One region of the Thermosipho africanus Ob7 genome, then DNA from elsewhere that is predicted to be linked to it. Evidence: riboswitches for the same ligand, from Rfam matches in the RefSeq annotation. Region 1 holds a riboswitch; the other holds the start of a gene.
The links. A riboswitch is a leader RNA that binds a small molecule or an ion and turns the genes downstream of it on or off. The one in region 1 is predicted to bind cobalamin.
Positions count from the first base shown of each region.

Region 2: linked by a shared signal. The riboswitch ahead of OB7_RS09895 (hypothetical protein) and the one ahead of cobT (nicotinate-nucleotide--dimethylbenzimidazole phosphoribosyltransferase) in region 1 are both predicted to bind cobalamin.

Region 1 covers NZ_NKRG01000008.1:50,224-53,511, reverse strand. Annotated here, with positions in the region: gene OB7_RS08425 (sirohydrochlorin chelatase) at 1-31, opposite strand, end outside; gene cobT (nicotinate-nucleotide--dimethylbenzimidazole phosphoribosyltransferase) at 28-1,062, opposite strand; cobalamin riboswitch at 1,123-1,305, opposite strand; gene nagA (N-acetylglucosamine-6-phosphate deacetylase) at 1,361-2,413, opposite strand; gene OB7_RS08410 (SIS domain-containing protein) at 2,424-3,288, opposite strand, start outside.
Region 2 covers NZ_NKRG01000001.1:401,805-405,092, forward strand. Annotated here, with positions in the region: gene OB7_RS09890 (hypothetical protein) at 1-142, opposite strand, end outside; gene OB7_RS10140 (hypothetical protein) at 151-276, opposite strand; gene OB7_RS10145 (hypothetical protein) at 343-474, opposite strand; gene OB7_RS09895 (hypothetical protein) at 691-903, opposite strand; cobalamin riboswitch at 962-1,143, opposite strand; gene OB7_RS02045 (queuosine precursor transporter) at 1,224-1,856, opposite strand; gene OB7_RS02050 (oxygen-binding di-iron domain-containing protein) at 2,061-2,825, shown strand; partial or broken gene OB7_RS10200 (methyl-accepting chemotaxis protein) at 3,191-3,288, shown strand, end outside.

The DNA of each region.
Region 1 (3,288 bases):
TACCATGAGCAACCAATAATATACCCTTCATTTTACATCCTCCAAATTCTGGTCAATTCCCTTTGAAACATTGGCTGAGTCAAAGGTAGCCATCTCCCTTATCATCTTTATAGCTGCTTCTATAAGTGGCATAGAAAGAACTGCTCCTGTTCCCTCACCAAGTCTCATATCAAGATCGAGAATAGGACGCAAATTTAAAGAATCCAATATAACTTTGTGACCTTTTACGTAAGATTTGTGTCCACTAAATACGTAATTTATAACATCTTTGTCTAAATAGTAGGAAATTAAAAATGCCGAAGTGGTGGGAAAACCATCAATTACGACAGGAACTTTAGAGTGTGCAGCTTCAAGTATAAATCCTGCCATTTCACCTATGCAGTATCCTCCAACCTTTGAAAGAACATCTATTGGGTCATTTGGATCAGGCCTGTTAACTTCAATTGCTCTTAATATTGCCTCTCTTTTCCTTTTAATTCCTTCGCTATCAAGCGGTGTTCCAATGTCGATAATATCATCAATGTTGTATCCAAATGCAACAGCAATCGCAGAAGCGGTTGTGGTGTTCCCTATCCCCATATCCCCCACAGCAAGAAGATCTGCTCCTTCCTCTATTGCCTCTCTTGCTATTTTTTTACCAAGCTCAATGCACTTTTCTGCTTCCTCTCTACTCATTGCAGGACCTTTTGTAAAATCTTTTGTACCATAACCGACCTTCATTTTTATCAATGAATGATTATCTTGAAAATCATAATCAACGCCTGCATCAACCACATAAACCTTTGCACCAACATGTCTTGAAAAGACATTTATTGCAGCACCACCATTTAAAAAGTTAAAAACCATTTGATAAGTAACATCCTTAGGATATGCAGAAACTCCATTTTCTACAACACCATGATCTGATGCAAAGACGTATACTCTCTTGTCGTTAAACAATTCTGGAATTTCTTTGTTTTGAATAAGTGCCATCTTTAGTGCGATGTCTTCTAGATATCCAAGACTTCTAACCGGTTTTGTTAAGTTATTTAGCCTATCAATAACCTTTTGTTTTAAATCCACAAAATCCCCCCTTTGAATATATCTAAACAAAAATTTCCACAAAAAGCCCCTAGCTTTTGTGGAATTGCTACACCTTAGGCAGGTCTCCCGGCTCCCGGATCAACCTACTCTCCACGCCTTCCCAGGAAATACTCCCAGTGGCATTCTGTGGATTTCGTCCCCGGTTACGGTTGCTGGGCAGCCCCGGCCTTTCACCGGCGTTCCCTTTTAAACCGCTTTGGTACCCAAGGTGTTAACATTATATTCAATTTTCTGTATGCATTATACCACCAATTTTTACCTTTATCAACTTAGACTTTTAGTTATAAACTTTGATTATTTGCAAATCTTGATTTAAAAGCACAAATTTTGCAGGATATCCTTCCTTTATTCTTCCCCCATCTATACCTACGCTCTTTAGAGCGTTATAAGAAGATACCTTTGATAAATCCTTTAATGAGCAATTAGTAACCTTTTTAAAGTTTCTCAGTCCATCACTAAATTTCAGAGTACTCCCAGCAAGCGCACCATTTTCTAGCCTTGCTATACCATCTTTGACTTTAACCAGTAACCCTCCAAGGTCATATATCCCATCCTTTAAACCTGCTGCAGAAATACTATCTGTTACAAGAATTATCCTATCAGGTCCAAGTAATTTATATACAAGTCTTAAAAAATCTTGCGAAAGATGTATTAAATCTGGAATAATCTCAACAAATGGTTTATAAAGAAATACGCCACCAACAATCCCTATTTCTCTGTGGTGAAGTTGTGGTAGAGCATTTGGAAAATGCGTTATCCTATTTACTCCAGCCTCATATGCTTTTTTGAAAATATCAAATGTAGCATTTGAATGCCCTATAGATGCTGCTACTTTATTTTCTTTTAGTATTTTCAAAAGTTCAAAAAAACCTTTAATTTCTGGTGCAATTGTCATAATTTTTATTCTTTCAAGGTCTATAATTTTTCCATCAAAATCAGTTATATACTTCTTGTTTTGAGCTCCAGCCCTTTCTTTGTTTATAAAGGGCCCTTCAAGATGTAAATAAAATAGTGAAGAATGCTTTGCTGAAGAAAATTTTTTAATAACCTTTTCTAACATTTTAAAATCCGCAGAAACTGTTGTTGGAAAAAGATAAGTAACGCCTTCTTTTTCAACAAGATCTGCCCATTGTTTAAATTCTTCTTTTGTACTCTGCATACAATCTATTCCCATGAATCCGTGTGTATGTGTATCAGCAAACCCTGGCATTAAAACGTATTTGGGAGTACAATCATATTTTCTTATACTCAATATTTTATCTTCAAACTCAATGCTTCCTGTAAATTCTCCATCAATAGGATCCACAATAAGGACATTTTCAATTAACATATTTTCACCTTCAGATTATCACACTTTTTGAAAGTTTTTCTGGTTTGTCTGGGTTTAAACCTTCAACTACGGCCTTTTTAAATGACAGAACTTGAGAAAATATCATTTTTAAAGGTGTCTCAAGTCCATTATCGTATTCTATATCAATATCACCATTTCTACCTAGAAGTATTACTTTAGTATATTTTTCGAGATCTTTCTTTAGATTATACTCATTTTCCGTATCTTTTGAGTTTATAACAACAAGGGAATGTTCAGAAATTCTTGAAACAGGTCCATGTCTATACTCAAGAGGTTCATGATATTCTACAAATTGCTTTGCCATCTCTTGCATCTTTAATGCTCCTTCTTTTGAAATACCATATTCCTCATCAAACCCCAAAAAGATAAAGTGATTATATTTTTTTAAATCAAGATTTTCTATAAATTTCTCAGATTCCTCCAGTACTTTACTTGCCTTTTCAACAATACTATACCTTTTCACTAGAAAATGCAAAATAGAAACAAAGGAACCAGTCATAACTATGCTTTCTTCGTGTAAAAAGTCAAACACAAACGTTTCATCACAAATCTTTTCAAGAGTTGTTCCTTTTTCGCATGTAATACCAATTGTATGTACTCCCTTTTCTTTAAAAATCTCTGCTGCTTTTACAGTTTCAGTTGATTCTCCAGTGCGCGAAATAAATATACCTACATCGGCATCTGGAACATAGTTAAAAGTTATAACCTTTCCACCAGTTAAAACTTTGGATTTGATCCCAAATTTTTCAAGGATGTATGAAGCAGTCAAAGAAAGGTTAAATGATGAACCACAACCAACAAAAATATATCTTTTTTCTTTGTTAAACTCAAAAGAGTAATTTTCAATTCTTTTC
Region 2 (3,288 bases), on a different contig from region 1:
TTTCATCTAATATTCGTTTGGCTTCGTTTTCATTGGGTCCGGTAATTCTTACAAGTATAGGAACATTTTTATTTTCGTTTTTGAATTTTACGATTGCTTTTGCTATTTCGTCGCATTTTGTAATACAACCAAATATATTCATTATGATTTTTATACATTTAGTGATTTTAGTGATCTCATTGCTTCTAAAGTTATATTTGAATTTGCTCCACCACCAAGATCCAAAAAGTTGGCAGGTTTTCCACAATATAGATTTACTGCATCCATTGTTGCCATAACTATTCCAGCTCCACAACCGATACTGCCAATATCACCATCTAATTTTACAAAATGAAATGGATATTAATCATTTACAAATTCTTGAGCCCATTTTTGTCTAAATAATGCATTGTCATCAAGATGCATTACACAATCAAGCGCGATTAACTTGCCATTTTCATCTTCTGCAAGAAGATTAATTTCAAGAAGAGTCAATTCTTTTTCAATAAATAATTTATATAGCTAATAACAATATCGTGAAATTTATCAGGCAGCTTTTTATAATCATTTATGTTTAGATTTAAAATATTATTTTTATTGTTTTCAATTTCTATACCACCACTTTCTGAGAAAAGAATTTTTATATCTGTTTAATATTTATTTTTTCTTCAACAAGAATTGCATAAGGTTTTTCACCATGGATATCTTTTTCTAATAGATTTTATGTATTGGTGAAAAATTCGTCTTTTGTGTTTGCAAATTTCCACCTGCTTTCATTCTGCTTTCAACAAGGACTTGACTTTTTAAAACTGCTGGAAGAAATTTTACTTGTAGACTGTCTGAGTTTTTAATTACATAGCCATTTGGTGTTTCAATCCCTGCTTCTTTTAAAAGTTTTTTACCAACAAACTCATGAATTTTCACTATCTCACCTCCAAAGTATTGAATAAAAAATTTTTCTCAATCTTCCCTCGAGATTGAGAAACGTTTTGAAATAAAGGCAGGTCTCCTGGCTTCCGAATCATCCTACTCTCCACGCCTTCCCAGGAATACTTCCCAGTGGCATACTGTGGATTTCGTCCTCGGTTACAGTGGCGGGGCCGCGCTGGATTTTCACCAGCTTCCCTTTTAAGCCAAATAGGCACCTTTATTCCAAAATAATATTCACTTTTCTAGAGAATTATAACAAAAATTATAATTTTTGTAATCTTTAATTATTTTATAAAAAGCCAATTAATCGTGTATTATTCTTCGAAAGCAAATTCATTTTTAATTTTTTTAACGCTCATATTGATTATTGGACTGTTAAAAATTGATAGAGCCAGCTTTACTATATACTGTGATAATATCATATTAAACAATACGTTAAGATCATATGAGCCAAAAAAGGATACTACAACGAAAACTATAGAATCTACAAATTGAGTGATTATCATTGAAAAAGCATTTCTAAAAGTAATATTTTCATAGTTGAATAGTTTTTTAGGTAAGTTAAAAGCCCAAATATTAGTATATTGTGCTGAAAGATAAGCTAAAAAGCTTGCTAATATTATTCTTGGAGTTGAATTGAAAACTGTTATATAAGCATTATTTTTGTCAAAAATATTTGATGGTGGATAAAATATTACTAAATATGAATATATTACTAAAATAAGTGAGGCTAAAAATCCAACTTTGATAACCTTTTTTGCCATATTAGCTCCATAAACTTCAAATATTATATTAGATATTCCAAAGCTAAGTGGATAAATTAAAACTGATAAAGTGATAACAAATGGGCCAATATTAACTAGTTTTCCTGCTATTATGTTTGAGATGATAATGACGGCAGTAAACAATCCTGTTAAAAGTATTAACCTTTCCTGTGATTTTTCCATGATCAACCTCCTTATCTATATATTAACAATTCATTTAGCATCTTATTCTATAACATTGTGTAATAGATTTCAAGTAAAAATAAAGTTAATAACCTTAAATCTTTATAAATATGAAAGTTTGTATTGTTAATATTTTTTATAGTTCTAAAAAACTGAAAAATGTTTATTTTTCTGGTATAATAAATAGTAAAGGGGGTAAAAAGTATGAATAATATTTGTTTATATGATGATGGCAAGCATAAATATTACCTTCTTGGTTGGGAAGAGACAGAGGATCCAAATATGGTTCCAACTAATCAATATTTAATTATCCATGAAAATAAAGGTTTTTTATTAGATCCAGGTGGAGCTCATGTTTTTCCAAGGGTGCTCGCAAATGTATCTGAAATTATTGCTCCTGAAAATATAGAAGGAATATTTTATTCGCACCAAGACCCTGATGTTTCTTCTGGAATAACGATGTGGCTTACAATAGCAAGCAGAGCAAAAATTTATATTTCAGAACTTTGGATAAGATTTTTACCACATTTTGGCGTTTTTGATAAAAACAGAATAGTTGGACTAAAGGATAGAGGAGAAAAGGGTGTTAGATTTTCTGGATATACACTTGATTTTGTTCCGGCACATTTTTTGCATGCCCCAGGTCACTTTAATGTCTATGATCCAATCTCTAAAATATTATTTAGCGGTGATATAGGTGTTTCTTTACTACCATTTAGTCAAAGGGTGCAAATATATGAAGGCGACTTTAAAAATCTAGTAAGTGCAATGGAAGGTTTTCATAAAAGATATATGACTTCAAATGCTGCTTGTAAGATTTGGGTTGATAGAGTATCAGAATATGAAATTTATATGATTGCTCCACAGCATGGTGCCGTTTTAAAGGGAAATGTTGTCAAAGAATTTTTGAAATGGTTTAAGACATTGAAATGTGGTAGCGATATAATTGAACAATTTTACGGGAGATGATAGATATGAAAATAGATGAAAAAACTTTAAATACTTTATCATCGGCTTTTTATGTACAGAATTTGATGTTATCTTTTATGGCACAGTTGGATGAAGTATTAGTTTCAAGGATAAATGATATAAAAGATGATATAGAAAAGATTACCAGTAGATTTGAAGAATTAAATGATAATATTTTTAAGCTTCTTGAGAGTTTTTCAAAAGAAAGTAAAAGTATAGTTGAAAACGTAGAATATGCTACAGAAGTTAATCAGAAAATTAATGATGATTTAAAAAGTCTTGGAACAGATGTTGATAATGTTTCATTAAAATTTAAAGATACAATAGGTAAAACATCAGAAACTTTTGAAAAATTTTCAAAAGTAGAAGAGCTTGTAAAAGCTATACAGAGGATTGCAAAACAAACAAATTTATTGGCATTAAATGCATCTATTGAAGCTGCAAGAGCAGGAGAATATGGAAA